Regions from separate parts of the Pantoea sp. X-Soil-YNGN-844 genome, predicted to be linked through region 1. Evidence: predicted binding sites of a transcription regulator. Region 1 holds the regulator's gene; each other region holds the start of a gene.

Region 1 (10,421 bases):
GGCCTGCCGGATGGGGATGGCACCGATTTTATTCGTGACCTGCGCCAGTGGAGCGCCATCCCGGTGATTGTGCTGTCGGCGCGCAGTGATGAAGAGGATAAGATCGCCGCACTGGATGCCGGGGCGGATGACTATCTGACCAAACCTTTTGGCATTGGCGAACTGCTGGCGCGCGTGCGTGTGGCACTGCGCCGTCATGGTGGTCAGCAGCCTGAAGCCAGAATTCAGTTTGCCGACGTCAGCGTCGATTTTGCTGCACGCCGGGTGCAGCGCGGCGGCAGTGAGATTCACCTCACGCCGATTGAGTTTCGTCTGTTGAGCATTCTGCTGAATAATGCCGGCAAGGTGCTGACGCAGCGGCAGCTGCTGAGCCAGGTCTGGGGGCCCAATGCGGTGGAGCACAGCCACTATCTGCGCATTTATATGGGACATCTGCGCCAGAAGCTGGAAGCGAATCCGACCCAACCAGCCCATCTGCTGACCGAAACCGGGATCGGCTATCGCTTTATGCCATAAAAAAAGGCGCCAGATGCGCCTTTCAGAGTGCTGATAAAGCCAAATCCTGTGAATCTCACCGCAATGAATAAACTCAAAGCGCAGGGAACACGGCCAGAAGAGGAAAGCGTCCCGCGCCAGGGATGGCGTGGGCCGAGCCTGTCATGGATGACGACTTTTGCGTCTTTCCGATCTGGCCGTGTTTCCTGAGCTGCACGGCCTCACAGCGATGAAGGCCGCGCTTTACCAGTAACTCTGAGGTGCCTCTTTATCTGCCCGACTATCAGGCGTTTTTCAGCACTTCGCTGACAATCTCTACCGCTTCTTTCTCAATCTGCGCGCGGTGTTCTGCGCCCAGGAAGCTTTCACAGTAGATTTTGTAGGCGTCTTCTGTGCCTGAAGGACGAGCAGCAAACCAGCCATTCTCCGTCATCACTTTCAGACCGCCGATTGACGCACCGTTACCCGGTGCCGCAGTCAGACGTGCGGTGATAGGATCACCCGCCAGCGTATCCGCGCTCACCATCTCGGGTGACAGCTTCGACAGCGCGGCTTTCTGCGCTGAAGTGGCGGATGCCTGCAGACGGTTGTAGCTTGGTGCACCGAAGCGCGCGGCCAGCTCATCATAGTGCTGTTGCGGGTTTTTACCGGTCACGGCAGTAATTTCAGCCGCCAGCAGACACATGATGATGCCATCTTTGTCCGTTGACCATGGCGTGCCGTCGAAACGCAGGAATGACGCGCCCGCGCTCTCTTCACCGCCGAAACCAAAGCTGCCGTCATACAGACCATCAACAAACCATTTAAAGCCAACCGGCACTTCCACCAGCTTGCGGCCAATGTCGTTGACGACACGGTCGATCATGGCGCTGGAAACCAGGGTTTTACCCACGGCAACATCCTGGCCCCACTGTGGACGGTGCTGGAACAGATAGTTGATCGCCACCGCCAGATAATGGTTTGGATTCATCAGACCCGCCGGGGTCACAATGCCATGACGGTCATAATCGGGATCGTTACCGAACGCCAGATCAAACTTGTCACGGTAGGCCAGCAGGCCTGCCATTGCGCTTTCAGACGAGCAGTCCATGCGCACAACACCATCTTTATCCAGGTGCATAAAGCGGAAGGTCTGATCGACCGCGTCATTCACCAGCGTCAGATCCAGCTTGTAGTGCTCAGCAATACGCTGCCAGTAAGCAATACCGGAACCGCCAAGGGGATCAACACCCAGCTTCAGGCCCGCTTTCTGGATCGCCGGGAAGTCGATAATCTCGGCCAGACCTTCAACGTACGGCTGGATCAGATCTTTCTCGACCACGTGACCGCTGGCCATCGCCTGCTCCAGTGGCAGACGCTTAACCTCTTTCAGCCCATCTTTGATCAGCTGATTGGCGCGATCTTCCACTACTTTGGTGACGTTGGTATCAGCCGGTCCACCGTTAGGTGGGTTGTACTTGATGCCGCCATCTTCCGGTGGGTTGTGCGATGGCGTAATGACGATGCCGTCAGCCAGTGGGCCGCCCGCTTTGTTGTGCTCAAGAATAGCGTTCGAGATCGCAGGGGTCGGCGTATAGCCATTGTCCTGCTGCACAATCACATCAACGCCGTTCGCCGCCAGCACTTCCAGTACCGACAGGATCGCCGGTTCTGACAGCGCATGAGTGTCTTTACCGACGTAGCACGGCCCGGTGATGCCGTTCTTTTTACGCTCTTCAGCAATCGCCTGCGCGATAGCCAGAATGTGCATCTCGTTGAAGCTCTGACGCCCTGCACTGCCGCGATGGCCAGAGGTGCCAAATTTCACCGCATGTTCCGGGTTCGCCACATCGGGCTGCAGGACATAATATTGTGACGTTAATTGTGCAACGTTAATCAAATCGCTCTGCTGGGCGGGTTGCCCGGCACGTGGGTGATTGGCCATTGGCGCTGCTCCCTGACGCTTAAGTTTTAAATGGTGCCGCAAACTTTCTCGGTCAGTTCCGCCGGGAACTGCATCGAGAGCATGATGTGTTCGACCATGCTGCATTTACGACCAGTATTGGTGTTGGTGATCACCCAGTACGGCGTGCCGGGCACATGCTTCGGCTTAGTATGGGTGCCATTCTGTAACAGCGTATGCTCATCACCGGCAAAATAGACGCGGGTGCGGCCCTGCAGAGATGCAGTAGCTTCAGCAAAAGCTGCAGTATCAAGACGATAGAGCGTTGACAAGATAAGCATAAAGCGATTCACCGCCCGCTTCTGCTCCGCATATTCATCAGAGAGCAGCAGCTCACGCACCGCGCGGACACGATCCTGCGGGCGCGAACCCACGAACGCAGGCTGAGACTCTTTCGCTGCCTCTTTTGAGGCTGGCTGAGCAGGCGAAGCAGGTGCAGTCTGACCGGCAGTGAACTTCAGCATACGACGCAGAATGTCGGATGCGCTTTCACCAATGTGTTGCGTGTGGCTGGCAATATAACGGTAGAGCTCTTCGTCAACTTCGATCGTTTTCATCTTATTCCGTACGGTTCTTTCTCATGACAGAACCACCTGTTTCCTGAAAAGCTCTGAGTATAGTCAGGCAATTCAAAGGATGTGCGGGTTCTAACATCAGGATTATAAAGTTAAATTCAGGCGGGTTGTTAGCAATCAAACGGTTTACGGGCAAAAGTCAGAATATGTCCTAATGCCGCCGGAACCGGCGCGCCTGAAAAGGTGAAACCATGATAACCTAAGCACAGGTCTCAAACTTAAGAACTTTGCTATGATTTTGAACGCCCGTCTGCAAACTGAACAATCCCCTGCTAATTCCTTACCTGTCCTGCTTATCCACGGCCTGTTTGGCAGTCTGGATAACCTTGGCGTGCTGACGCGTGGGCTCAAAGATGCCGGGCCTCTGCTGCAGGTTGATGTCCGCAACCACGGACTCTCACCACGATCTGACGAGATGAACTACGCTGTAATGGCGCAGGACATGGTCGATACGCTGGATGCGCACGGCATTGAACGCGTCGCGGTGATCGGACACTCAATGGGCGGGAAGATCGCCATGACCATGAGCGCGCTGGTGCCGGACCGCATTGAGCGGCTGGTGATGATCGACATCGCTCCGGTCGACTATCAGACCCGCCGCCATGATGAGATTTTTGCCGGCATTCGTGCTGTAACCGACGCAGGCGTCTCGTCACGCAGTGAGGCGGCGAAGATTATGCGTACGCTTATCGATGAAGAAGGGGTGATTCAGTTCCTGCTGAAGTCATTTCAGGCGGGCGAGTGGCGCTTCAACGTCCCGGTGCTGTGGGATAACTACACCACGATTTCGGGCTGGCAGCCGGTTCCGGCATGGGATCATCCGGCACTGTTTATTCGCGGCGGCGACTCCAGCTATCTGGACAACCGCTACCGCGATGCGTTGCTGCAGCAGTTCCCGGCCGCGCAGGCACATGTCATTGGAGGCGCGGGACACTGGGTTCATGCAGAGAAACCCGATGCCGTTTTGCGCAGTGTCCGTCGCTTTTTTGCGCTTTAAAAGCAAATAGATGGCGGCAAAGGTTTAGGATTGGCGTCCAGAGTAAGCGTGAAGTATGATGGCGCGCTAAAATTTTGCCGCGCGTCCCTTTTGCTGCGGCAATAGCCAATAATTTATAATCTGCGCGGTGAGTGACTGGCGCCCGCCCCCATTCAGTTTTACTAAGCCATGGCAAAAGAACAGACTGACCGCACGACGCTCGATCTCTTTGCTGATGAGCGCCGCCCTGGTCGACCCAAAACCAGTCCGCTTTCGCGTGATGAACAGCTGCGCATCAACAAGCGCAATCAACTCAAACGTGACAAAGGACGCGGACTTCGTCGTGTCGAACTGAAAATGAACAGTGAAGCCGTCGATGCGCTCAACACGCTGGCAGAACAGCGCAATCTCAGCCGCAGCGAGCTGATTGAACAGATGCTGCTGGCACAGCTCAAACTGGATTAATGCGGGCAAATCGCACGCAGGAGCAAATGTCGGGGCTTTAACCGTTCACCGGTTTTCTCTCGTCTGCTATTATTCGCTGAAATGTGCTGCGGCACACATCTCATTATCAGGATTTAAGAGGTTATTTTACTCATGGCACTCGTAGGCATCTTCTTTGGCAGCGATACCGGCAATACCGAAAACATTGCAAAAATGATCCAGAAACAGCTGGGTACAGAAGTTGCAGAAGTGCATGACATCGCGAAAAGCACAAAAGAAGATCTGGAAGCGTTTGATATCCTGCTGCTGGGCATTCCGACCTGGTACTACGGTGAAGCGCAGTGCGATTGGGATGACTTTTTCCCGACGCTGGAAGAGATCGATTTCAACGGCAAGCTGGTTGCGCTGTTTGGCTGCGGCGATCAGGAAGATTACGCGGAGTACTTCTGTGATGCGATGGGCACGATCCGTGACATCATTGAGCCGCACGGTGCCGTGATTGTCGGACACTGGCCAACCGAAGGTTACCACTTCGAAGCCTCAAAAGGTCTGGCCGATGATACCCACTTCCTGGGTCTGGCCATTGATGAAGATCGCCAGCCTGAACTGACTAACCAGCGCGTAGAGCAATGGGTTAAGCAGATTTCTGATGAACTGCAGCTAAAAGATATCCTCGAAGCCTGATCCTGCCCGACTCAATGTGAGCGCCAGCTCACATTGAGGCAATGGAAATTCCTATAGAAATAATAGCCACATTTTTTTAACTTTCTCCGTTTAATCTGTAGAATACCCGCATCGATCTTCCGCTTATTTCTCTGGCGGCAAGACTAAGCGATGTACCAACAGACATCTGCCAGAATCCTCCCCGGCCCGGTGACCTTTCCCCCACAGCCCGTGATGATTCAGGCACGCCCTCTGGTTTTCATTTCATCGCTTCAGCTCTATAATGAGACGCAAATGAGAATGAGCGCAGATCGACATTCAAGGCGACAAGCCACAAAAGTGAATATAGTGACAGGACAAAATCCGCATGACTGACAACAACACCGCATTAAAGAAGGCTGGCCTGAAAGTGACGCTGCCCAGACTGAAAATTCTGGAAGTGCTTCAGGAACCTGAGTGCCATCACGTCAGTGCGGAAGATTTGTACAAACGCCTGATCGACATCGGCGAAGAGATTGGCCTGGCTACCGTTTACCGTGTTCTGAACCAGTTTGATGACGCTGGTATCGTGACCCGTCATAACTTTGAAGGCGGCAAATCTGTCTTTGAACTGACGCAGCAGCATCACCACGATCATCTTATCTGCCTGGATTGCGGCAAAGTTATTGAGTTCAGCGATGAGTCGATCGAAACGCGTCAGCGTGAAATCGCCACCCGTCATGGCATCAAGCTGACCAACCACAGCCTCTATCTCTATGGACACTGTACGCTGGGCGATTGCCGGGAAGATGAAACCCTGCACGACCAGTAACGCGACCTGAAATAAAAAAACCGGTGAATTCACCGGTTTTTTTTCGTCTGTCCTGGGCTGTTGTATCAGGCGACCAGCGTCTCCTGCAGATAGCGCCAGCGTGGAATGGAGCTGCTGCAATCCAGTATCGCCAGCGAAATACGGCTCTGATTATTGCCATTCATCATCTGCATTTCGCGATACTGCACGGTGATCTCTTTTTCATGATGAGAGAGGATGACGTGCTCGCAGGTGGCAATGCGCATCCCTTCGCGCTGTCCCTGCAGCTGCCGGAAAAGCGCCTCAACCTCGTTCAGATTGCACTCTTTACCCTTTGGGGTGACCATGCGGAATTCAGGATGAAAATAGGACATCAGCAGCTCAAAACTGTCATCAGATCCGGCAGGCTGGTTAAAAATACGTTCAATGAGCTGATGTAAAACGACCACACTGTTTCTGGCTTCCTGGGCGAGAACTGTCATTTTTTTTCCTTCTGTAACCCGCTTTGCAACCTCTGAGAGCGCATAGCCTACCTGAAAGCGGATAATTCACATCCGGAAATTGATTAATTTTTTTAAACTCAGATTTCTCTCACAATGCGGCATTTAATCGGTTGCGGTTAGGTCAGAATAAACGTCGGCAATGAGTAAAATCGGGGCAACAAAAAAGGGCGATAAATCGCCCTTTTGTCATTTTATGAGGTCAGCCTCAAAAAAATTTATTCGCCGGTTTTCGCCCAGGTATCACGAAGACCGACGGTGCGGTTAAATACCAGCTGTGACGGTTTAGAGTAAACGCTGTCGGCACAGAAATAACCTTCACGTTCGAACTGGAACGGAGTGGTCGGTTCTGCATCACGCAGGCCCGGTTCCACAAAGCCCTGTTTGATCGCCAGTGACTCAGGGTTGATCACCGCCAGGAAGTCCTCTGCCGCGCCCGGATTTGGCACACTGAACAGACGATCATACAGGCGAAACTCTGCTGGCTGCGCGTGATCCGCAGACACCCAGTGAATCACCCCTTTGACCTTACGGCCATCGGCAGGATCTTTGCTCAGCGTATCTGTGTCGCTGGTGCAGTAGATGCAGGTGATGTTGCCCGCTTCATCTTTAGCGACGCGCTCAGCACGAATCACATAGGCATTACGCAGGCGGACTTCTTTGCCCAGCACCAGACGCTTATATTGCTTGTTCGCCTCTTCGCGGAAATCGGCACGGTCGATCCAGATCTCACGGCTGAACGGCACTTCACGCGTGCCCATCTCTGGTTTACCCGGATGATTTGGCATGGTGATGATTTCGTTATGGCCTGCTGGCAGATTTTCAATCACCACTTTCAGCGGGTCCAGCACAGCCATGGCACGTGGCGCGTTCTCGTTCAGGTCGTCGCGAATACAGGATTCCAGCGAGGCCATCTCCACGATGTTATCCTGCTTGGTCACGCCAATACGACGGCAGAATTCGCGGATAGAGGCGGCGGTATATCCACGACGACGCAGACCTGAAACGGTCAGCATGCGCGGATCGTCCCAGCCTTCTACGTGCTTCTCAGTCACCAGCTGAGTGAGTTTGCGTTTCGACATCACCGCATACTCCAGATTCAGGCGCGAAAACTCATACTGACGCGGATGAACCGGTATGGTGATGTTATCCAGCACCCAGTCATAAAGTCGACGGTTGTCCTGGAACTCCAGCGTACACAGCGAGTGCGTAATGCCTTCCAGCGCATCGGAGATGCAGTGGGTAAAGTCATACATCGGGTAGATGCACCACTTGTTGCCGGTCTGGTGGTGTTCCGCGAACTTGATGCGGTAAAGCACCGGATCGCGCATCACGATGAAATTAGAGGCCATGTCGATTTTAGCGCGCAGACAGGCCGTGCCCTCGGCAAACTCACCGTTACGCATCTTCTCAAACAGCGCCAGGTTCTCTTCCACGCAGCGGTCGCGATAAGGGCTGTTTTTGCCCGGCTCTTTCAGGGTGCCGCGATATTCGCGAATCTGATCCGGACTCAGCTCATCAACGTAGGCGAGTCCTTTGGAAATCAGCTCGATGGCATAGTCATAAAGCTGATCAAAATAGTTTGATGAGTAACAGACCTCACCGCTCCACTCAAAACCCAGCCACTGGACGTCACGCTTGATGGATTCAACAAATTCCACATCCTCTTTAACCGGATTGGTATCGTCGAAACGCAGGTTGCATTGCCCCTGATAATCCTGGGCGATGCCAAAATTCAGACAGATCGATTTCGCATGACCAATATGCAGATAGCCATTGGGCTCTGGCGGAAAACGGGTATGCACGCTGCTGTGCTTACCGCTCGCCAAATCTTCGTCAATGATCTGACGAATAAAGTTAGTTGGGCGGGCTTCAGCCTCACTCATCTCAAAAATCCTCAATACGAATAACGGGTGATTTGTACCACGAAGTAACGGAGTATGATCCACAAAGCGTCTGAGGGAAACAACCGTTTGTTAAGCCTTTAAAACAAAAAAGGCAGGAATCGCTTCCTGCCTGTGGGGTTCTGTTGCGGGGATTAGCCTTTCACTTCATACAGCGGAGTTTCACCTGCCACCACCTGACCACGGGCCAGTAATGTCAGACCAGCGAAATCATCGCTGTTGCTGACAACCACCGGACTCACCATTGAGCGGGCATTGGCGTTCAGGAATTCAAGGTCCATTTCCAGCACAGGCTGACCGGCGACCACCGTGGCCCCTTCTTCAGCCAGACGGGTAAAGCCTTTACCTTCCAGCGCCACGGTATCCAGTCCCATGTGCACTACAATCTCTACACCATTGTCCGTTTCCAGACAGAAGGCGTGATTGGTGTTGAAGATTTTCACCAGCGTACCGTCAATTGGAGCCACGACCCATTTGTCGCTCGGTTTAATCGCCATACCATCGCCTACCGCTTTGCTGGCAAAGGCTTCATCCGGTACATCATCCAGCGCGACCACTTCGCCCGTTACCGGTGCCAGCAATGTCGCAATAACACGCTTCTCACTGTTCAACACGGCCTGCGGTTTAATGTCAGGTTCCACTGGCGCACTGCTGGTAGCAGCGGCTGCGACCGGGCCTTTGGTCAGCACTTTTTTCATCGCCGAGGCAATACTTTCGGCCTGAGTACCTACGATGATCTGCACGCTCTGCTTATTAAGGCGGATCACCCCGGATGCACCCAGACGCTTCGCAACGCCCTCATTGACCTGAGCCGAATCATTCACGTTAAGACGCAGGCGGGTAATACAGGCATCGATGCTGGTTAAGTTGGCTGAGCCACCCACGGCACCAATATAACGACGCGCCAGCGATTCAGTAGCCGTTTCACCATTGTCAGTTTTATCCACGTTAACGTCATAACCATCGCTTTCATCACCTGCAACAGCCAGCTCACGGCCCGGCGTCATCAGGTTGAATTTTTTGATGGTGAAGCGGAACACCACGTAGTAGATAACGAAGAAGACCAGGCCCTGCGGAATCAGCATGTACCAGTGTGTTGCCAGCGGGTTACGGGTCGACAGCACCATATCCACCAGCCCGGCGCTGAAACCAAATCCGGCAATCCAGTGCATGCTGGCAGCGATAAAGACCGAGATGCCGGTCAGGACGGCGTGGATGAGATACAGCACTGGTGCCACGAACATGAAGGAGAATTCCAGCGGTTCGGTGATACCGGTAAAGAAAGCAGCAAACGCTGCAGCCAGCATGATACTACCGACTTTGACACGGTTCTCTGGACGCGCGCAGTGGTAGATAGCCAGCGCAGCACCCGGCAGACCAAACATCATAATCGGGAAGAAGCCAGCCTGATAACGACCGGTAATGCCCACGGTTGCCGATCCATCTGCCAGTGACTGCGCACCGCCCAGGAATTTAGGAATGTCATTAATGCCGGCAACATCAAACCAGAACACCGAGTTCAGCGCGTGATGCAGGCCGACAGGAATCAGCAGACGGTTGAAGAAGGCGTAGATACCGGCACCAGCAGAGCCGAGCTTCTGGATATGCTCACCAAAGCCCACCAGGCCATTAAAAATAACCGGCCAGATATACATCAGGATGAAAGCGACGAAGATCATCAGGAACGAGACGAGAATCGGCACCAGCCGGCGTCCGCTGAAGAAGGAAAGCGCTTTAGGCAGCTCGACATGGCTGAAGCGGTTGTAAACCTCCGCCGACAGGATACCGACCAGAATACCGACAAACTGGTTGTTGATTTTGCCAAACGCCACAGGCACCTGGTCAACGGGCATCTTCTGTATCATCGCCACCGCGGCCGGTGAGCAGAGCGTGGTAACAACCAGGAAGCCGACAAAGCCAGTCAGGGCAGCGGCACCATCTTTATCTTTTGACATGCCATACGCGACACCAATCGCAAACAGCACTGACATGTTTTCGATGATAGCGGCACCGGATTTGATCAGCAACGCAGCGAGCGCATTACCTGCACCCCAGCTGTCCGGATCGATCCAGTAACCAACCCCCATTAATATTGCTGCTGCTGGCAGGGTTGCTACCGGCACCATCAGTGC
Region 2 (10,421 bases), 670 kb from region 1:
CTCCGCCGGTTTCCCTTCGGCAATGATTTTCCCGTCGCGCATCGCTATCAGGTGGCTGGCGTAGCGGCACGCCTGATTAAGATCGTGCAGCACCACCACCAGCGTTCGTCCATGCTGCTGATTGAGATCCTGCATTAATTCCAGCAGTTCAATCTGATGGGCGATATCCAGCCAGGTGGTCGGTTCATCCAGCAGCAATAGCGGTGTCTGCTGAGCCAGCACCATCGCAATCCACACCCGCTGTCGCTGACCGCCAGAGAGCGTATCAACCTGCTGCTGCGCTAAATCGGCCACGCCGGTGGCCTGCATGGCCTGCTGCACCGCTGCCTCATCTTCCTGTCGCCAGCGTCCGAACAGCGACTGGTGCGGATAACGCCCGCGCGCCACCAGTTCGCTGACGCTGATACCCGCAGGCGCGTTCGAGCTTTGCGGCAGCAGCCCCAGCCGGCGTGCCACCTCTTTGGTAGCGTAGTGAGCAATCGTATTGCCATCCAGCAGCACCTCGCCCTGCAGCGGCGAAACCAGACGGCTTAAGGTACGCAGCAGCGTCGATTTTCCGCAGGCGTTGGGACCGATGATCACGGTCAGCTCACCGTCAGGAATCGCTACAGAGAGATTCTCCGCCACGATTTTTTTGTCATAGCCCAGCGTCAGCGCGTCGCCCTGCAAACGTGTTGTCACTTTCATTGACGTCGTGCCTCCCGCACCAGTAGCGCAATCAGATAGAGTCCGCCCAGGCTGACCGTGATTACGCCAACCGGCAGCTGATAAGGCAGGAAAAAGTGCTGCGCGGCGTAATCTGCGGCGATTAACAGCAGCGCGCCACACAAGGCCGCCAGCGGCAGCGCGCCTTTAGTACCACCACTGAGACGTCGCGCAATCTGCGGTGCCAGCAGCGCAATAAAGGAGATCGGACCGACCAGCGCCGTCGAGGCGGCGGTGAGGATAACACCCGTCAGCATCAGCATGACGCGGCTGCGCTCAACCGGGACGCCCAGCGCGCAGGCCGTGTCGTCACCCATCTCCAGCAGTCGCATGCGGCGGGCCAGCATGCCTGTTGCCAGCAGCGCCAGCAGCAGCACGGCGATCACCGCCGTGGTTTTCGCCCAGGTAATGCCGTTAAGTGAACCGGCGCTCCAGAGCCCGGCGCTCAGTGCCGCCTCCAGTGAAGCACTGATAATCAGCCAGCTGTTCAGCGCCATCAGCAGTGCCCGCACGCTGATGCCCACAATAATCAGCCGGAAGGTCTCCACGCCGTTGCGCCAGCTGAACAGCCAGACCACACCCGCCGTAAGCAGCCCGCCTGCCAGCGCCGCCAGCGTCATCCCTTCCATGTTTTGCTGGAACAGCACCAGCGCCACCAGCACACCGCTGTAAGCGCCAGTGTTAAAACCCAGAATATCGGGACTGCCCAGCGGGTTGCGCAGCAGCGACTGGAAAATCGCCCCGCTGACGCCGAGCGCCGCACCAATCAGCAGCGCCATCATGACGCGCGGCAGACGCCACTCCAGTACAATCAGCTGAACATTGCGCGCTGCCTCGCCGTTGAGAAGTGCCCATAACTGGCTGGCGGAGATCGGTAAGGTGCCGCGCGTGACGCCCAGAAAAGCCAGCGCCCCGCAGGCCATCAGCAGCAGTAGCGCATTGATCATCGTCCGTGTCATATCTGCCCTCTTCCCAGCTTACGGCGTACCAGCACAATCAGCATCGGCGCACCGAGAATGGCCGTGACAATTGACACGCGCAGTTCACCCGGCACCAGCAGCCGTCCCAGAATATCAGCCGCCAGCAGCAGACAGGGAGTGATCACCAGGGTTCCCGGCAGCATCCAGCGATGATCGTTGCCCAGCAGCCAGCGGGCCAGATGCGGTGTCATTAATCCGACAAAGGCGATGGGGCCGACTGCCGCCGTCGCCGCACCGCTCAGCAGTGCAATCGCCAGCAATCCCACCAGTTGAGTACGCATCACACGGGTGCCCAGCGCGGTTGCCATATCTCCGCCCATACTCAGGCTGTTGAGCGAACGTGCCAGCAGCAACGCCAGCAGGCTCCCGGCTACGACCGCCGGAAAGACAGTGCGCAGAATGGCGAAATTGCGGATATCCAGCGAACCGCTGTGCCAGAAACGCAGATGATCGTAAATATCGGGATTAAGCAGCGACAGGCCAGACGTTAAGCCCTCCAGCACCGCACCCAGCGCCACACCTGCCAGCGTCAGACGCAGCGGATTGACGCGGCCGCCGCCGATCGCACCCGTCATGGCCACCAGCAGCGACGCCAGCAGTGCACCCGTAAAAGCAAAACCCAGCCATTCCGCAGGAGAATCGGCGCCAGAGAGGGCGATGCCGAGCACCACCGCAAAACCCGCTCCGGCATTCACACCAAGAATGCCTGGGTCAGCCAGTGGATTGCGCGTCAGGCTCTGCATCAGTGCGCCCGCCAGACCTAAACTGATCCCGGCCAGCAGTCCCGCCAGGGTTCGCGGCAGCCGGGCATCGCGCACGATCACGCAATCAATGCGGCTGCAGTCGGAGAGTAAGGCATGTGTGACATCATGAAAGGGGACAGGTCTGGCACCCAGCATCAGGCTGAGCGCGATAAGCAACAATAGCAGCATCCCTGAACCGGCTATTGCACGGAGTTGACGCATAACGTTTAAACCTTCACGAATTCAACATGGCCCGCAATTGCGAGTGTTTATGATAATGATACTTGTTATCGTTATTAACTATTTTTTGTATGTTACCATGACTCCCGGAATGAATGATGAGGAAAATGGGTGCAAAAAAGCGACGTTATGAACAAACCTTCCCATTTTATCGATCTCACTCTGCTGAGAACCCATCCCGCCTTTCGCGCCCTGTTTATCGCCCGCTTTATCTCGATTGTCGCTCTCGGCATGCTGGCGGTGGCGGTCCCGGTTCAGATTCAGCAGCTGACGCAATCACCATTGCTGGTAGGACTGGCGGTAACGCTGGCCGGAGCCGGTATGTTTATCGGCCTGCTGACCGGCGGCGTGCTGGCCGATCGCTATGCACGTCGTCGCCTGATCCTGTTTGCCCGCTCCACCTGTGGTCTGGGTTTTGCCGCGTTGTGCATTAATGCCCTGCTCCCTTCGCCGTCGGTCATCGCCGTCTTTGTGCTGGGTCTCTGGGATGGCTTTTTCGGCGCGATAGGCGTCACGGCGCTGCTGGCAGCCACTCCGGCGCTGGTCGGGCGTGAGAATCTGATGAAGGCGGGTGCCATCACTATGCTGACGGTGCGCTTTGGCGCGATTCTGTCACCCGCGATTGCGGGTATGGTGATTGCTCAGGGCGGTGTGGCGTGGAACTACGGGCTGGCCGCGTTCGGCACGCTGCTGACGGTGTTAACCCTGTTGCGGTTGCCGCCGCTTGCGCCACCGCCGCAGCCGCGTGAACATCCCATAAAGGCACTAAGCAGCGGCGTCCGCTTCCTGTTCGATACGCCGATTGTAGGTATGGCGGCGCTGACTGGCGCGCTGGTGACGTTAGCCAGCGCGGTGCGCGTGCTCTATCCGGCGCTGGCCCCTCACTGGCAGGTCGGTCTGACGGAGCTGGGGCTGATGTACGCCGCCGTGCCGTTGGGTGCTGCGACAGGCGCGCTGACCAGCGGACGGCTGGCGCAGTCGCCACAGCCGGGCCGCCTGATTCTGGTCAGTGCCATCGCGGCATTCGTCGCACTGGCTCTGTTCAGCCTGATGCCGTGGTTCAGCCTGAGTCTGATCTGCCTCGTAGCCTTTGGTTATTTCAGTGCCATCAGCAGCCTGGTGCAGTACGCGCTAATTCAGACACTGACGCCCGATGCGCTGCTTGGCAGGATCAACAGCCTCTGGACAGCGCAGAATGTCACCGGCGATGCGATAGGTGCAGCAATAATTGGCGCGATAGGTTCACTGCTGTTGCCGCAGCAGGCAGCCGCCCTCTGTGGCCTGGCAGCCACCGTGCTGGGTCTCATCATGTGGCTGCTGATGGCCCGCCTGCGACGCTATCAACGGCCTGCCCCCGACGAAGCCACATCATGATTCCACGAACAGCGCTTCCAGCCGCGTCAGTAAATGACTGGCACTGTAGTAGTCGAGACGAAAGCTATCCAGCCCCAGCGCATAGACCGCTTTAGCGCGCACCGCTGGGGTCTGCGCCAGGAAAGCATTGCTCATTACCTGCTCAGCAGTGTTATCTTCGGCGGCAAATAGCAGATAAGTCTGTCCATTCAGGCATTCCGCCAGATTTTCGCCTGACAGCTGAAGAATATCTTTACGCTGTCCCATGCTGTGAGCGGACTGAAGCGTCGACGGTGGCGTTGCCAGCGTGAAGCCCAGCGCCTGCAGTAACTTCCCCTGTGCCGATGCCTCCGTCCAGAGATTCACAGCCCGGCCATCTCCGTTCCATACCATTGCAGAAACCGGCTGCGGAGGCAGGGTCAGCTTTGCCTTCAGCGCCTTTTCACGCGCGTCGAACTCGCTTATCCGCGCAGCAGCATCCGCCTCATGCCCGGTCGCCTCACCCAGCAGTGTCACCAGCTGCTGCCAGCTTTTATCGTCATAGTTAACGACCAGTACCGGCGCAATCGCCGAGAGCTGATCGGCCAGTTTGATCGCTGAATCATTACCGGTGGCGCTGACCACAATCAGGTCTGGCGCTTCCGCAGCGATCGCTTCCGCATTGGGTTCACCAATATAGAGCCGCTTTACGCCACGCTGTTTCGCCACACGCCCCCACTGCCGGAAGAATCCCTGCTCATCAGCCAGCCGGCTGCCGGGTGCGGTTGCGCCACTGGCAATTACCGGTGCATCGATCGCCAGCAGCGATCCGGTCAGGGTGACACTGGTCGAAACAATGCGAGTCGGTGCCTGAGCCAGGGTGACCTGACCTTTTGCCCCGGCGAGGGTTCGTGGCCAGCCGGTCTGTGCAATAGCGGTCACGCTGAACAGAGTGATACTCAGGAAAAACAGCGCTAACGCCGACCTTACTGCCTGTTTAGTCATTTGTTTCCATCCTTTATCTCCCAGGTAATCCGGACGACAACTTGTGCTGATTTAACCAACAAAACCAGCTGGATCACCGCGTATTTATTGACACCTTCGGCTATTCGACGTAGGTTACTGCAACATAATACAAATGATAATCATTATTAGTTATCTTATCATTTATAGGTGAAATTATGGTGGAATCGCTGGCATTTGAACATCCCCTGCTGCAGGATTTTCCGGCACTCTGCCGTGGCTTCCTGTTTACTTCTCCCTGGCGAAGCCTGACGACTCAGGGCTGTTTTACGACACTCACTGCTCCGGTAAACCAGGGCGAGCAGCTGACCGGAGAGTTTCAACAACAACTGCAGCATCATTTTGCCTCGGCCAGAAAACAGGGCATAGCCCATCCCATTCTGGTGGGTGCGATCCCGTTCGATGTGGATCAGCCCGCTGCACTGTTTATCCCTGAGTCGTATCAGACCTTTCAACGAGACGATCTGAAAGCCCACGCCTCATCGGCTGAAAGCGATTTGCCAAAAGTTCGTCGCCGTATGGCGCTGCCGGATCATGACACCTTCACTGATATGGTTGCGCAGGCCGTGGCGGCCACGCAGCGCGGCGATCCGGATAAAGTGGTGCTGTCGCGGCTGATGGAGATCGTGGCGGAACAGCCGGTCGATACGGCCGCCCTGATGCAGCGCATCCTGGCGCAGAACCCTGACAGCTATCACTTTCATCTGCCGCTGCCCGATGGCGGCGCGCTGGTGGGTGCCAGCCCTGAACTGATGATCCGTAAGCAGGGCCGCCAGTTCAACTCCTGTCCGCTGGCCGGTTCAGCGCCGCGCAACAGCGATCCACAGCGTGACCAGGCCTCAGGTGACAGCCTGATGCGGTCAGCCAAAGACCGGCATGAACATAAACTGGTGACGGATGCGATGCGCACAACGCTGCAGCCGCGCAGTCGCCTGCTGTCAGTCCCGGAAATCCCTTCCCTGCTGACCACCCCGACACTGTGGCACCTCGCCACGCAGATTCGGGGCGAAGTGCTGGACGACCGCGAAAATGCGCTGTCACTGGCCTGCCTGCTGCATCCGACACCGGCGCTCAGCGGCTTTCCGCATCAGCGTGCTCAGGCGCTGATTCAGCAGCTTGAACCGTTTGAGCGTCAGCTGTTTGGCGGCATCGTCGGCTGGTGTGACGATCAGGGCAACGGCGAATGGGTCGTCACCATCCGCTGCGGCACGGTGAATGGTCCGCGGGTCCGGCTGTTTGCTGGCGCGGGCATCGTGGCGGACTCACAACCTGAATCCGAGTGGCGCGAAACCGGCGTCAAGCTCGACACCATGCTTCGCGCTTTTGGATTGCACTAAAGGAACCTGTATGACGATTTCTTACAGCCGCTGGCCGGACGATCTGGCCGCACGTTACCGTGCAAAAGGGTACTGGCTGGATCTGCCGATGACCGACATCCTGGAACGTCACCGCGACAGCGAATGCGTGGCGGTGATTGATGGCGACCGGCAGTTTACCTATCGCCAGCTGGCCTTACTGAGCGACAATCTGGCAGCGGCCCTGCAGCGTCGTGGCCTGAAACCCGGTGATACGGCGCTGGTACAGCTTGGCAACGTGGCGGAATTTTACCTGACGCTGTTTGCGCTGTTCAAAATCGGCGTCGCCCCGGTTAACGCCCTGTTCAGCCATCAGCGTACCGAACTGGCTGCCTATGCCAGTCAGATCGCGCCGCGCCTGTTAATTGCCGATCGCAGCCATCTCCTGTTCGCCGATGACGCCTTTATCACGCAGCTTCGCCGGGAACAGCATTCACTGCAGCAGGTGATCCTGCGTAATGACGCTCATGCGGAAAACAGTCTCGACGCCCTGCTGGCAGAACCCGCAGGTGACTTCAGGGCAACCCCGACCGCAGGCGATGACGTCGCTTTTTTCCAGCTGTCGGGCGGCAGTACCGGCACCCCGAAACTGATCCCGCGTACCCACAATGATTACTACTACAGCATCCGGGAAAGTGACGTGATCTGCGGGGTCAACGCAGATACCCGTTACCTGATTGCTCTGCCCGCTGCGCATAATTTCCCGATGAGTTCTCCGGGCGCGCTGGGCGTCTTTTACGCGGGCGGACAGGTAATTTTAGCCGCCGATCCCAGCGCGACCCTCTGTTTCCCGCTGATTGAAAAACATCAGGTTACTGATACCGGCCTGGTTCCACCCGCGGCCAGTCTCTGGCTCCAGGCGATTCAGGAATGGGGCAGCAATGCCGCGCTGGCCTCACTGCAACGCATTCAGGTCGGTGGCGCAAAGCTGGGTGAAACGCTGGCTGCGCGCATCCAGAACGAGATGGGCTGTACCCTTCAGCAGGTGTTTGGGATGGCGGAAGGTCTGGTGAACTACACCCGGCTGGATGACGATGAACAGACCATTCTCACCACGCAGGGACGCCCTATTTCTCCAGATGACGAGGTGTGGGTTGCAGACGAACAGGGGCAACCGCTGCCGGTCGGTGCCATTGGGCGCCTGATGACGCGCGGTCCTTATACGTTCCGTGGCTACTACAACAGCCCGGGACATAACGCCGCCAGCTTTGATGACCAGGGCTTTTACTGCTCTGGCGATCTGGTTGAGATCACCCCTGCTGGCAACATCATTGTGCAGGGTCGTGAGAAAGATCAGATCAACCGGGGCGGCGAAAAGATCGCAGCTGAAGAGATTGAAAACCTGCTGCAGCGCCATGCGGATGTGATCCACGCGGCGCTGGTCTCTATGAGCGACGAACTGATGGGTGAAAAGAGCTGTGCGTTTATTGTCACCCGTCAGCCGGTGAAACCGGTGGCGCTGCGTCGTCACCTGCGTGAACTGGGCGTCGCCGAATTTAAGCTGCCCGACCGTATTACCTGCGTAGATGCCCTGCCGCTGACCGCGGTCGGCAAGGTGGACAAAAAACGTCTGCGCCAACAACTTGCCGATCAGCGTGCGCAAGCCTGATCTGTCCGGAGAATTTTAATGGCTATTCCACAACTGACCTCTTATCCGCTACCTGACGCCACTGAGTTGCCGAACAACAAGGTGAAATGGACGCTGGAGCCTTGCCGTGCTGCCCTGCTGATCCACGATATGCAGCGCTACTTCCTTAACTTCTGGGGCGATAACAGCCCGCTGGTTGAGCAGGTCGTTGACAATATTGTCCGCCTGCGACGCTACTGCAAAGCGCAGGGCATTCCGGTGTTTTACACCGCTCAGCCTAACGCGCAGAGCGATGAAGATCGTGCGCTGCTCAACGATATGTGGGGACCCGGCCTGAATAAACATCCCGATCAGCAGAAGATCGTGGAGGCGCTGGCACCGGATGAGCACGATCAGGTCCTGACTAAGTGGCGCTACAGTGCGTTTCACCGCTCGCCGCTGGAGGCGATCCTGCAGGAGATGGGCCGCGATCAGCTGATTATCACTGGCGTCTATGCCCATATCGGCTGCCTGACCACCGCCACGGATGCGTTTATGCGTAATATCCAGCCGTTTATGGTGGCCGATGCGCTGGCTGACTTCAGCCGTGAGGAACATATGATGGCGCTGACCTACACCGCGGGTCGCAGCGGAAAAGTGGTGATGATCGCCGATCTGATGCCTGTACCGCTCAGCAAAGATGAACTACGCGCGCTGATCCTGCCGCTGCTGGAAGATGATGAGGTACCGGACGATGATGAAAACCTGATCGACTACGGGCTGGATTCGGTCCGCGTGATGGCGCTGGCGGCACGCTGGCGTCAGTTACATCGTGATATCGATTTTGTCAGCCTGGCCAAAAACCCGAGCATCGACGGCTGGTGGGCGCTGCTGTCGCGGGAGCCCGCTGAATGAGCCATGTATCCGATTTCAGCGGTAAAATCGTCTGGGTGACCGGTGCCGGTCAGGGCATTGGCTACCACATAGCGCTGGCCTTTCACCAGGCGGGCGCGCAGGTAGAGGCCTTTGATCTGCGGTTCCAGGGTCATGACTATCCGTTTACCTGTCACATCATGGATGTAGCCGATCCGGCGCAGGTAAAATCAGTGTGTCAGCGGGTGCTGGCCGCCCAGCCGCGCATCGATGTGCTGGTCAACGCAGCCGGTATTCTGCGTACTGGTACCACCGATGCGCTCTCATTTGCTGACTGGCAGGCCTGTCTTAACGTCAATGCGGGTGGTGCGTTTAATCTGTTCCAGCAGACGCTGCCGCGCTTTCGTGAACAGCGCGCCGGTGCCATCGTTACTGTCGCATCGAATTCAGCGCATGCACCGCGTATTGGTATGTCCGCTTATGGTGCGTCAAAAGCCGCGCTGCGCAGCCTCTGTCTGACTGTAGGTCTGGAAATGGCGCCTTACGGTGTGCGCTGTAATATTGTTTCGCCTGGTTCCACTGACACCGCTATGCAGCGCAGCCTGTGGCACACACCGACCGGCGAGCAGGAGATGATTGCGGGCTTCCCGGATCAGTTCAAGCTGGGTATTCCGCTGGGCAAGATCGCGCAGCCGCAGGAAATTGCGGCCACCGTTCTGTTTCTCGCGTCGGATCTTGCCAGCCATGTGACGCTGCAGGATATTGTGGTCGATGGTGGCGCAACCCTGGGAGCCTGATGATGACAGCAATCTGGAAACGATCCCTTGATCTTCCTGCACTGAACGCGCTGGGTGAGCACTCACTGGTGGCGCATCTGGGGATCGTTTTTACCGCGATAGGTGACGATTATCTGGAGGCGACGATGCCGGTCGATGCCCGGACGCACCAGCCGTTCGGGTTGCTGCATGGCGGCGCCTCCGTGGTGCTGGCGGAGTCGATGGGTTCAATTGCCGGGTATATGGCGGTTGAAGAAGGCAGCAGCGTGGTCGGTGTTGAAGTTAACGCCAGCCATCATCGCGCGGTGTCAGCGGGACGGGTACGGGGCACCTGCCGTCCATTGCATCTGGGTAAACGCAGTCAGAGCTGGCAGATTGAGATTCGGAACAGTCGGGATCAGCTGTGCTGCAGTGCGCGACTGAGCGTAGCGGTCATGAGCTAGCGGCAGAAAGAACGATGCCCCCTTTCATACTGAAAGAGGGCATCACATATTACGCTGTAGCAGGCGTTCTGTTAACGCTGATAGATAATTTCAACGCCTTCGTCGTCTTCATCATCCCAGTCGTCATCCCACTCTTCATCTTCCACTTCGACCGTGTTTTCAATGGTTTCTTTGTGGTAATCATCCCACATGAACTCCACTTTCTCCGGCTGCTTCTCTTCAAGCTCCGCTTCTTTCGGGTTAGCGTTGATGAAGCTCATCACGTCCCAGCAGAGTTCTTTGACGCCGGTCTGGCTTGCGGCAGAGATCAGGTAATACTTATCTTTCCAGCCCAGCGCTTCAGCAACCGCTTTCGCCCGTGACTGCGCTTCTTCTTCACCGATC
Region 3 (10,421 bases), 490 kb from region 1:
TTTTAACGATCGTGCATTGGACGGCGCGTCAGCGCAGGCGCATAGTCATTATGCATATAAAATCGATTATGAATATATATTCAGGTGGTGAGAGGTGATTCTCTATTCTGTCATCGTCTTTACCCTGGCTTTTCAATAGAGCCATATCAGAGTCAAAGCAGAAACGGGTAGTGATTATCAACGCGTCCTGTGACTCCCGATACAGGTTGCAGACAGCTGACTGTCAGACTTGTTGTAATCAGACTTAATTTTTTTAAACACTGTGAATATATATTCACATATGATTTAAAATTCAGAGGTAGTGTATGAATCCTTTCAATCTTCCGGTCGAAGACCTTGAGCGTCGGGCACGTGCTATCCGCCGTCGCATCATCCAGCTCAATGCGGGCAGCCCGGCAGGCGGTCATACCGGTGCCGATCTGTCGCAGGTGGAGATCCTCACCGCGCTTTACTTCCGTATTCTGAACTGCGCTCCGGATCGCACCGACGACGATCAGCGTGACATCTACATTCAGTCTAAAGGACACGCGGTGGGCGGGTATTACTGCGTGCTGGCGGAAGCGGGCTACTTTCCAACCGACTGGCTGGCAACCTATCAGCATGCTGACTCACATCTGCCCGGCCATCCGGTGCGGCAGAAAACGCCTGGCGTTGAGCTGAACACCGGCGCACTGGGACACGGACTGCCGGTGGCGGTGGGCATCGCTATCGCAGCGAAAAAAGATAACAGCTCGCGCCGCATCTTTGTGGTGACCGGCGACGGGGAACTGGCCGAAGGCAGCAACTGGGAGGCGGCACTGGTCGCGGCGCATTACGGCCTCGATAACCTGATCATCATTAATGACAAAAACAAGCTGCAACTGGCGGGCGCGACCCGCGACATCATGAACACCGATCCGCTGCCGGAAAAATGGCGTGCCTTCGGGCTGGAGGTCACCGAATGCAACGGCAATGAGATGGCGGCGGTCGTCGACACCATTGAAAACCTGCCGAAGAACGGCAAGCCGCAGGTCATTGTCGCGCATACCGAAAAGGGATTTGGTATCTCCTTTATTCAGAGCAAAGCCGAATGGCATCACCGGGTGCCGAAAGGCGAAGAGATCGCGCTGGCACTGGAGGAACTGAAAGATGAGTAATGCACAACATTTAGCAAGCGTCATGGTGACGGCCTTTATCGATGCGGTGAATCGCGGCGTGGATCTGGTGCCGGTGGTGGCTGACTCCACCTCAACCGCCAAAATCGCCCCCTTTATCAAGGCGTTTCCCGACCGGCTGATCAACGTCGGCATCGCCGAGCAGACGCTGGTGGGTACAGCGGCCGGGCTGGCGCTGGGCGGCAAAGTTGCGGTGACCTGTAACGCCGCGCCGTTTCTGGTATCACGCGCCAATGAGCAGGTGAAAGTTGACGTCTGTTACAACAACACCAACGTCAAACTGTTCGGGCTGAACGCCGGGGCCAGCTATGGTCCGTTAGCCAGCACCCACCACAGCATTGATGATATCGCGGTGATGCGCGGTTTCGGCAATATCGAGATCTATGCGCCTTCCTGCCCGCTGGAGTGCCGCCAGATCATCGACTACGCCCTTGAGCATGTCGGCCCGGTCTATATCCGTCTGGACGGCAAAGATCTGCCGCAGCTGCACGACGAAAGCTACCGGTTCAGTCCGGGTGCGATCGACCTGTTGCGGGAAGGCAGCGACATCGCGCTGGTGGCGATGGGCTCTACGGTTCACGAGGTGGTTCACGCCGCTGAGCAACTGGCTGAACAGGGCATTTCAGCCGGTGTGATCGCGGTTCCATCGATTCGTCCCTGTGATACCCAACAGCTGCGCAACCTGTTAAATCACTACCCAGCGGTGATTACCGTAGAAGAGCACAACGTCAATGGTGGTGTCGGCAGCCTGGTGGCCGAAGTGCTGGCGGAAGGCGGCTGTGGCATCCCGCTGTTACGGCTCGGCATTCCGGATGGCGAATATGCGATTGCCGGCGATCGCGCCTCGACCCGCGCCCGTCATGGCATTGATGCCAGCAGCGTAGTCAACAGTGTAGCACGCCTCTGCGCAGGAGCATAAACATGGTGGGACCCCTGATTCTGGCGATCGACGAAGGCACCACCAACGCCAAGGCGATTGCGGTTAATCGCAGTGGCCGCGTCGTGGCGCGCGGCAGCCAGAGTTTAACCCTGCAACATCCTCAGCCCGGACTGGCGGAGCAGGACCCTATGGCAGTCTGGCAGGCGGTAAAGCAGGCAATCATCCAGTGTCTGTCAGCCTGTGATGGCGCGCCTGTCGCGGCCGTGGCGATCAGCAATCAGCGCGAGTCGGTGCTGATCTGGCAGCGGCGTGATGGTCAGCCGCTGACGCCACTGGTGAGCTGGCAGGATCGACGCTCAGAGGCATTCTGTCGCGATCTGCATCAGGCGGGCAAAGCGCCACGTATTACCGGCCTGACCGGGCTGGCCGTTGATCCGATGTTTCCGGCCGCCAAGCTGACCGGGATGCTGGCCGCCATTCCCGACGGCGCGGCGCGGGCCGCAGCCGGTGAACTTTGCATCGGCACCGTCGACAGCTGGCTCAGCTGGCAGCTCAGCGCAGGTGAGATATTCGTTACCGATCACGCCAACGCCGCCCGCACTCAACTTTACAGCCTGCATCTTAATGACTGGGACGACGAGCTGCTGACGCTGTTTCGGCTACCGCGCGCCGCACTGCCACGTATTACCTCCTCCGCCAGCGAACAGGGCGTGGTCGCGGTGCGTGACATTCCCGGCTTAGCACCCGGCACGCCCATTCTGGCACGCATCGGTGACTCCCATGCTGCGCTGCAGGCGCAGCGGCGCGGCGAGTCAGAAGTGGTGAAAGCCACCTACGGCACCGGCTCTTCACTGATGATGTCGATGGCGACGCCGCTGCTCACGGAAAATGGCCTCAGCACGACCGTGGCCTGGCACGACGGCACGCTGCGTTATGCGTTTGAAGGCAACATCACCCACACAGGTTCCGGTGCCGCCTGGCTGGGCAAACTGCTCGGCGTGCAGGATCCGCGTGCGCTGACCGCCATGGCGCAGCGCTGCGACGACAATCAGGGCATCTATTTTGTCCCGGCGCTCTCCGGCTTGGGCGCGCCCTGGTGGGATCTGCAGGCGCGCGGCATGGTATGCGGACTGACGGACGCCGCCACGCCCGACGTACTGGCGCGTGTCGCGCTGGAGTCGATCGTCTGGCAAATCGCCGACGTCTTTTTTGCGATGGAGCAGGCCAGCGGCCAGCAGCTCCCGGCCCTCTGTGTGGATGGCAGCGCCACCGAAAACAGCTGGCTGATGCAGTTACAGGCGGATGTGTTACAGCGGCCGCTGCAGCGGGTGCCGACCGCCGAAGTTTCCGCACTGGGCGCGGCGCTGCTGGCGGGCAAAGTACTGGGATGGTGGCAGCAGGGCAGTGATATGCAGGCGCTGCAGGGCGGCAGCGTCATTATGCCGCGTGAAGAGCACGCGCAGCGTATGCAGGAAAACTATAAAGGCTGGATCGACGCCGTTGCACGCTGTCGCTATCAGCCACATTAATCCTTTCCCGGCGTCCCAACGGCCCCAGCTTCCATGCCCGTCTTCCCAAAGGCGGGCATGGATTTAGCGCGCCATTCTGCGTACTTCGCCATCGTCACTTTCCACGGAAACCAGATCCACCGGCGGCAGATTACCCCCGCTGAACTCAACCTGACGAATCGGGAAGGCGAAGCGGATGTTACGCTCTTCAAGAGCCGCCATGAGCTGCAGGTTAATCTCCTGCTGAATATCCATGTACTTGTTGTAATCCGCATCCAGCACAAAATAGACCACTTCAAAGGTCAGCTTTGAGTCCTCAAAAGCCAGGAAGTGGGCGCGGTCAAAACGGGTGGTCTCAACGCCCTGGATAATCTCTTTCACCAGCGGGCTGATCTGGCGCACCTGCTCAGAAGGCGTGGCATAGCTGATGCCAAACTTAAACACGATGCGGCGCTGCTGCATACGCTTGTAGTTGTGGATGGTCTGCTGCAACAGAATGGTGTTTGAGCAGACGATCTGCTCACCACTCAGGCTGCGCAGCCGGGTGGTTTTCAGGCCGATATGTTCAATGGAACCGGCTATATCACCAAAGACAATAAAATCGCCATGCTCGAACGGCTTATCGAAGCCTATCGCTAGCGACGCAAACACATCGCTCAGCACGGTCTGAATCGCCAGCGCAATCGCGATCCCCCCGACGCCCAGGCTGGCGACCAGTGCGGTAATATTGATGCCCATGTTCGACAGAATAGCCAGGAACATCATGATCCAGACCACGACCCGCAGCAGAATCCCGAGGATCACCGTCGTCACAGGGTTACGCACATGCAGCGGGTCGCGCAGCAGGCTTTTCAGCCAGAGCCGGATGCCGCAGTCGATCCACAGCGCGAGCTGTACGATCAGCGCCAGGAACCAGCCGTGTGCGATGGTCACGCTCCAGGATTCGGGCAGGTCCACAAACTTCAGGGCAATCAGCAGTGAAAAGATCAGCAGCAGGGTCTGGCTGGTGCTGCGCAGTATCTCCACCAGAATCGCGGTCGCGCGGACATGACGATGTTCGCTGTAAAGCGCAATCCGGTTGGAGATAAAGCGAATCAGGGTACGTAATACCCAGTAAATCACCAGCGTAGAAACCACCACGATGGCGCTGTTGAGCCAGAGTTCCTGATTAAAAAAGAGGGAGTGAAAACGACGTGAAGAGAGCCAGTTTTCCATTGGGGAAGATCTCCTTGCTGGTTTCCGGTTTAAAAGAAAACAAGCAAGAAGCATAGCCTGGATGCGGCCCACCTGTGTGGCGCATCCATAAAGCGGTTACTGGAAACGGGTTGATTTATCGCGAGCCAGACGCTCAAGGGCAAAAATAATCTGCTGAAGTTGCCGCTCCTGCGCCGGGTTCAGCGTGGCAAAACGAAAGCTCAGTCGGGGGGTAATGCGGGTTTCATTCTTGCGGGTCACCACGCAACGCTCGCCAATGTGCAGCAGCTTCACCGGCACGTCAAAAATGCCATACTCGCCCAGCTCGACCCGGAACGAATTGAAGCTGTCGCCGTTCTGTAACCCTTCCGGCAGCGGTTCATCCACCAGCACGCCGATGCCGCCCAGTGACAGATCCTGTAACCGCAGGCGTGTTTTACTGCCATCCGGCCACAGGGTATGACACCAGAACTGCGGCTCCAGCGGCGCGCAGACGCGGAAAAACTCACGTCGCTGAATCTGCCACAGCAGCTCCGGCAACGGCGCGCTGAAGGCGGGCAATCCTTCAAACTCCACCCTCTCCAGTGAGGCAAGGCTGAACTCTACCTTCGCGCCATAGGTTTCAGCGGTAATGCTGAGATCGTCGCTGGTCAGGGCATACTCGTTATCCAGATTATTACTGCCCAGGTCAAACAGCAGGCGATCTTCATCGGCAGCCAGCATCCGGCTGATAAACTGCCCGCGCGCGAAGCGCACCAGTAGCGGCGTCTGCAGGCGCAGCAGATCTTTCATTACGCCCAGAACCGCCAGCGTGCCACGTTTTAAATATTGTTCCTGGTCGGCTTCTTTCACGTCCTGCTCCGCAAGGGGTTACTGTATTTATGCTGTTTTTTTGCCTCATCCCGGTTATCGGCGCGGTAAAAAAAAGCTTTAGCCGGTGAATTCTTAAAAAATAGTGTGACCCGTGAGGCGTTTTTCAAAAAGCTGGCTATAATTATCGCGGTAAACCGCTTGATAAATCAGGCGTTCACGCTTTAATCATAAAAAGGAAGGAGCAACAGATGGGTATTATTTCCTGGATCGTCTTTGGCTTAATCGCGGGTATTCTGGCGAAGTGGATTATGCCGGGTAAAGACGGTGGCGGTTTCATTCTGACTATCGTTCTGGGTATTATCGGTGCCGTAGTGGGTGGCTGGATCAGTACGCTGTTTGGCTTCGGCCGCGTCGATGGGTTTAACTTCGGAAGCTTTGTGGTCGCTGTTATCGGTGCCATCGTGGTGCTGTTCGTATACCGCAAAGTACGCAGTTAACCGTAACGGTTTCAACAGAAAAGGGGACGAAGCGATTCGTCCCCTTTTTTTATCTTTTACTTTTAATCAGAAATCGTAACCAACGGTCGCCATCACGCTGCGTTCCGCACCCCAGTAGCAGTAGCCCGTGCCGTAGCAGCCCGCCACATAAGTACGATCGGTCAGGTTGTTGGCGTTGACCTGAACCCAGGCCCCTTTCAGGCTGCTGTTCCAGACGCCAAGATCGGCCCGCACTGACGCATCAAACAGCGTCACGGACGGCACACGTGTGGTGTTTGCATTGTCCGCCCACTGTTTGCCAATGTAACGCACGCCTGCACCCGCACTCAGACCGTAATCAAACTGATAGTGACCCCAGAGCGCCGCCATGCTGTTGGGAGTAACGTATGGCGTATGTCCGCTGTTGCCATCCACCGAATCTTTAAAGCGCAGATGATTCAGCGTATAGCTCGCCACGGTGCTCAGACGCGGGGTGAGCTGATTACGTGCTTCCAGTTCGATACCCTGTGAGTGAACTTTGCCCGATGGCGAATAGGTCGCTGTCAGCACGTTGCGGTTCGCCACATCTTTCTGCGTCAGGTCATAGACCGCCACGCTATAGAGATCGCGGGTGCCATTGGGCTGATATTTCACCCCGGCTTCATACTGCTCGGCGGTGGTCGGCTTCAGCAGATTATTGTTGGGATCGGTGAGCGCGGTCGGAGTAATCGCCTGGCTCCAGCTCACGTAAGGTGAGATACCGTTGTCGAAGGCATAGAGTAGTGCTGCGCGTCCGCTGATGTGATCATCCTGACGGCGATCGCTGCCGCTGTTATTGGCGACGATGCGATCGTAACGGCCGGAGAGATCCAGATGCCAGCGATCCAGCTTCATCTCATCCTGCAGATAGAGGCCGGTCTGGTAGTAGCGACGGGTTTTATCCGCCCAGGTGTAATCCGGCATGTCGCCCACCTGTTCGCCGGTCAGGGCATTGAGCTGGTTAGCCGAACCGCCCGCCGCGCTGATCTCATTTTTATAGCGATGATACTCGGCACCCAGCGTGACGCGGTGCTCCAGCTCACCCGTGGCAAACTCCGCCTGTAAACGGTTATCAGTGGACCAGGCGGAGAGCGACGAACGCTCGCCAGAGTAGTAGCGGTTCAGCAGATCGGGATTCACGCTGTCCCAGCCAATCTGATAGACCTGATCGAGATCGACATTGGAGTGGCTGTAGCTGCCGGTTGAGGAGAATGACCAGACGTCGTTAAAGCGATGGGCGAAGTCGAAGCTGTAGATCTGCTCGCGACGCTTGAACTGATCGAGGTCGCTATTGCCCTCATAAAAGCCATTGCTCAGCTTATAGCCGTTGTGTTCGGTGAGGCTGCCGTCGCCCGGTACGGAACCGTGGTAACCGCCTGAAGGATCTTTCTGCAGATAGGCTTTCAGGATCAGATAGGTATCTTCATCCGGCTGCCACATCAGTTGCGGCATCAGCGCATATTTCTCTTCGCGGGTGTGATCGTACTGCGTATCGCTGTTGCGGGTCACGCCGGTCAGGCGAAATGCCCACTGGTCGTTGATCGCATTGGTATAGTCAAACATCGTGCCGGTGGTGGCATTACTGCCTGCCTGCAGCTGGATGTGACCCTCTTCGCTGAACTGCGGACGTTTGGTCACCATATTGACCAGGCCGCCTGGCACCGTCTGACCATAAAGGGCAGAAGAGGGGCCTTTGATGACGTCGATGCGCTCAAGGAAGGCGTTATCGACCTGCAATACGTTGAAACTGCCGCCGTCGCTCATCACCCGCATGCCGTCGAGGAAGGTGTTATCGACATCGCCGCCGTGGAAACCGCGCAGCGCAATGGTGTCGTAACGGGTCGCGGCACCGCCAAAGTTGGTGAAGACACCGGAGCTGTAGCCGAGTGCCTGGTTCAGGGTCAGCGCGCCCTGATCCTGCATCTGCTGGCGGGTGACCACGGATATCGACTGCGGCGTGGTGATCAGCGAACGATCGCTTTTGGTTGCGCCCTGGCTGGTCGTCGCCAGATAGCCCTGGGTCGGTGAAGTCGAGTCTTCCTGCGGTTGTGCAGTCACCACCATATCGGCAGCGAAACTCAGAGCAGGCGCGGTCAGCGCCAGGGTGCAGAGGCGAATATACCCTCTCAGCGACAGTGACAGTTTCATCGGAGTTCCTTTCATAGCAAAAATTAAGGCAGGTGAGTAAAGTTGTTAATAGGTAATCTCATTATCATAATGAGAATTATTACCTTTTGTAAATTGGCTGCAATTTTGCCTGTTGACGTAAGAAGGTCAAGTAAAATTCGCTGAAAAGGCGTGCGGATACCTCCGGTGAGGCCAGAGGTATCCAAAGAGGGTTAAGGTTGTGAGGCTGACGCCGGCGGAATATCGTGGGCGCTGTTACAGGTCTTCTCTTTCGGGCAATACTTATCGAGCAGTTTCAGCGTGACGCCGTTGGTCCAGCCAAAGCCGTCCTGCAGCGGATACTCACCGCCGCCACCGCCGCCGAGATTTTTGCCGTCGACGACATATTTCTCCACCAGCTTATGCTCACGGTCATAGGTTGTCTGGACGTTTTGCAGGAAGCGTAAGCCTACCTCTTTCGCCAGTTTTGGCTGGTTGTAATGCTCCAGGCCTTCCACGGCAACCCACTGCAGCGGTGCCCAGCCATTTGGTGCATCCCACTGCTGGCCGTTGTTCACGGTAGTGGTCACCAGACCGCCGGGTTTGAGCAGCTGCTTTTCAACTGCGCTGGCAGTGCTTTCAGCCTGCTTATCACTGGCGACCTGCAGATAGAGCGGGAACAGCGCGGCAGCCGTCAGCTGCGGATGAACCTGCTTTTTCTGCCAGTCATAGTCGGCATACCAGTTCTGTTTACTGTCCCACAGATAGCGGTTGATCGCCGCCTGGCGCTTCTCCGCGCGATCGGCGTACTGCTTCGCCAGATCGCTCTGCTTGTTCATCTGGTAGCCTTTTGACAGGGTCTGCTCCAGATGGAACAGCAGGCTGTTCAGGTCAACCGGCGCCAATTGGGTGGTACGGATCGTCGACAGGTTGTGCGCGTCGGTAAACCAGCGTGAGCTGAAATCCCAGCCCGATGCGGCACCGGAACGCAGATCGCGATAGAGTTCAGCTTTATTGCGCTGCGGTGCTTTCTGCGCGGTGGCAATATCATCCATCCAGGATTCGGTGCGTGGTACATCGCGCGCATCCCAGTAGCGGTTGAGCAGGGTGCCATCTGCCAGCTTAATCACCCGCTTGCTGGCTGCGCCCGCCGCGACGTTATCGCTGTCGGCCATCCAGTAGTCATACTCTTTCTGCAGCTGCGGCAGGTAGTGGGTATAAGCTTTGCCGTCATCGTGCGTCGCCAGCAGGTCGACCATCAGGCTGAAGAACGGCGGCTGTGAACGGCTCAGGTAGTAGCTGCGGTTGCCGTTGGGGATGTGGCCATAACGGTCAAGCAGCGAGGCGAAGTTATCCGTCATATCCTGGACTTTATCCCAGTGTCCGCTCTCGGCCAGCCCCAGCATGGTGAAGTAGCTGTCCCAGTAATAGACTTCGCGGAAACGCCCGCCCGGCACCACATAGGGCTTAGGCAACGGCAGCAGCGAGTCATACTGACCGGCGCTGCTGGTGGTGCGCGTCAGCACCGGCCACAGGCCATCAATGTGCTCACGCAGGTTTTGTCCGGCGGGCGGCACATATTTGTCGCCCGCATCGGGCAGGGTAAAGTTAGCGTCAACAAAACGTTTGAGATCGAAATTGCGCTGTTTCTTCTGCATCTGCCAGTCGGCAAGAATCGAAGCGGGATCAAATTTCGGCACCGCATCGGCAAAGGTCTTCTGATCGGGATAGAACTTCGCCTGCTGCACGGCATTAAACAGCGGCCCTAAACGAACATCCGGCGGCTGCGGCTGATTATTCAGCATGCGGCTGTTGTCGTCGGCATGGGCGGTGAAAGCAGGTACGCTCAGCAGCAACGTGAGCAGAAAGGGCGCATAACGCTGACGCCGTGAGTCGGCGTTTACCTCAATTTTTGTCATCGGTTTTTCTCCTTGTCCGAAATGCGGCCGCGCGTAACGCATTGACCACAGGACCAACTTTAGACCTTATCTGCCCACTTCACCCTGAAGCGAGCCGGAAATGTGAAGCCACGGGAATTATTTTTATGGAAAAAACCGCTTTTTCACGCGGGTTTTTTCTTGCTCTCACCTCACTTTTCCCCGACGCTGAAAGAAAAAAAGGAGAGCAGGATGGAGATCATCTGGTATCACCCGTCGCAGTCTGCAGCGGCATGGATTAACGGTTTACAACAGCGTCTGCCACATGCGCGCGTGCGTGCCTGGCAGCCAGGCGACAACGGACCAGCAGATTA

What was found. The regulator Fur, encoded in region 1, represses iron uptake genes when iron is present. The targets are predictions, from matches to a motif close to ATAATAATGAGAACNACTATCAA.
Region 2: fepD (Fe(3+)-siderophore ABC transporter permease) is a predicted target of Fur. The motif match lies at 2,700-2,722, and genes of this name have one in related genera.
Region 3: AC6I8C_RS07665 (TonB-dependent siderophore receptor) is a predicted target of Fur. The motif match lies at 8,258-8,280, and genes of this name have one in related genera.

The regions. Positions count from the first base shown of each region.
Region 1 is NZ_AP036007.1:1,142,992-1,153,412, reverse strand. It holds gene kdpE (two-component system response regulator KdpE) at 1-516, shown strand, start outside; gene pgm (phosphoglucomutase (alpha-D-glucose-1,6-bisphosphate-dependent)) at 779-2,419, opposite strand; gene seqA (replication initiation negative regulator SeqA) at 2,446-2,994, opposite strand; gene ybfF (esterase) at 3,245-4,009, shown strand; gene ybfE (LexA regulated protein) at 4,178-4,453, shown strand; gene fldA (flavodoxin FldA) at 4,586-5,116, shown strand; gene fur (ferric iron uptake transcriptional regulator) at 5,463-5,906, shown strand; gene AC6I8C_RS05215 (hypothetical protein) at 5,972-6,367, opposite strand; gene glnS (glutamine--tRNA ligase) at 6,604-8,271, opposite strand; gene nagE (N-acetylglucosamine-specific PTS transporter subunit IIBC) at 8,424-10,421, opposite strand, start outside.
Region 2 is NZ_AP036007.1:474,063-484,483, reverse strand. It holds gene AC6I8C_RS02150 (ATP-binding cassette domain-containing protein) at 1-687, opposite strand, end outside; gene fepG (iron-enterobactin ABC transporter permease) at 684-1,664, opposite strand; gene fepD (Fe(3+)-siderophore ABC transporter permease) at 1,661-2,650, opposite strand; gene entS (enterobactin transporter EntS) at 2,798-4,042, shown strand; gene fepB (Fe2+-enterobactin ABC transporter substrate-binding protein) at 4,037-5,005, opposite strand; gene AC6I8C_RS02125 (isochorismate synthase) at 5,182-6,360, shown strand; gene AC6I8C_RS02120 ((2,3-dihydroxybenzoyl)adenylate synthase) at 6,371-7,987, shown strand; gene AC6I8C_RS02115 (isochorismatase family protein) at 8,006-8,860, shown strand; gene dhbA (2,3-dihydro-2,3-dihydroxybenzoate dehydrogenase) at 8,857-9,615, shown strand; gene AC6I8C_RS02105 (hotdog fold thioesterase) at 9,618-10,037, shown strand; gene cgtA (Obg family GTPase CgtA) at 10,109-10,421, opposite strand, start outside.
Region 3 is NZ_AP036007.1:1,636,864-1,647,284, forward strand. It holds gene AC6I8C_RS07635 (transketolase) at 306-1,136, shown strand; gene AC6I8C_RS07640 (transketolase family protein) at 1,129-2,073, shown strand; gene AC6I8C_RS07645 (FGGY family carbohydrate kinase) at 2,076-3,563, shown strand; gene AC6I8C_RS07650 (mechanosensitive ion channel family protein) at 3,627-4,757, opposite strand; gene AC6I8C_RS07655 (flagellar brake protein) at 4,854-5,588, opposite strand; gene AC6I8C_RS07660 (GlsB/YeaQ/YmgE family stress response membrane protein) at 5,798-6,046, shown strand; gene AC6I8C_RS07665 (TonB-dependent siderophore receptor) at 6,113-8,212, opposite strand; gene treA (alpha,alpha-trehalase TreA) at 8,404-10,089, opposite strand; gene ghrA (glyoxylate/hydroxypyruvate reductase GhrA) at 10,300-10,421, shown strand, end outside.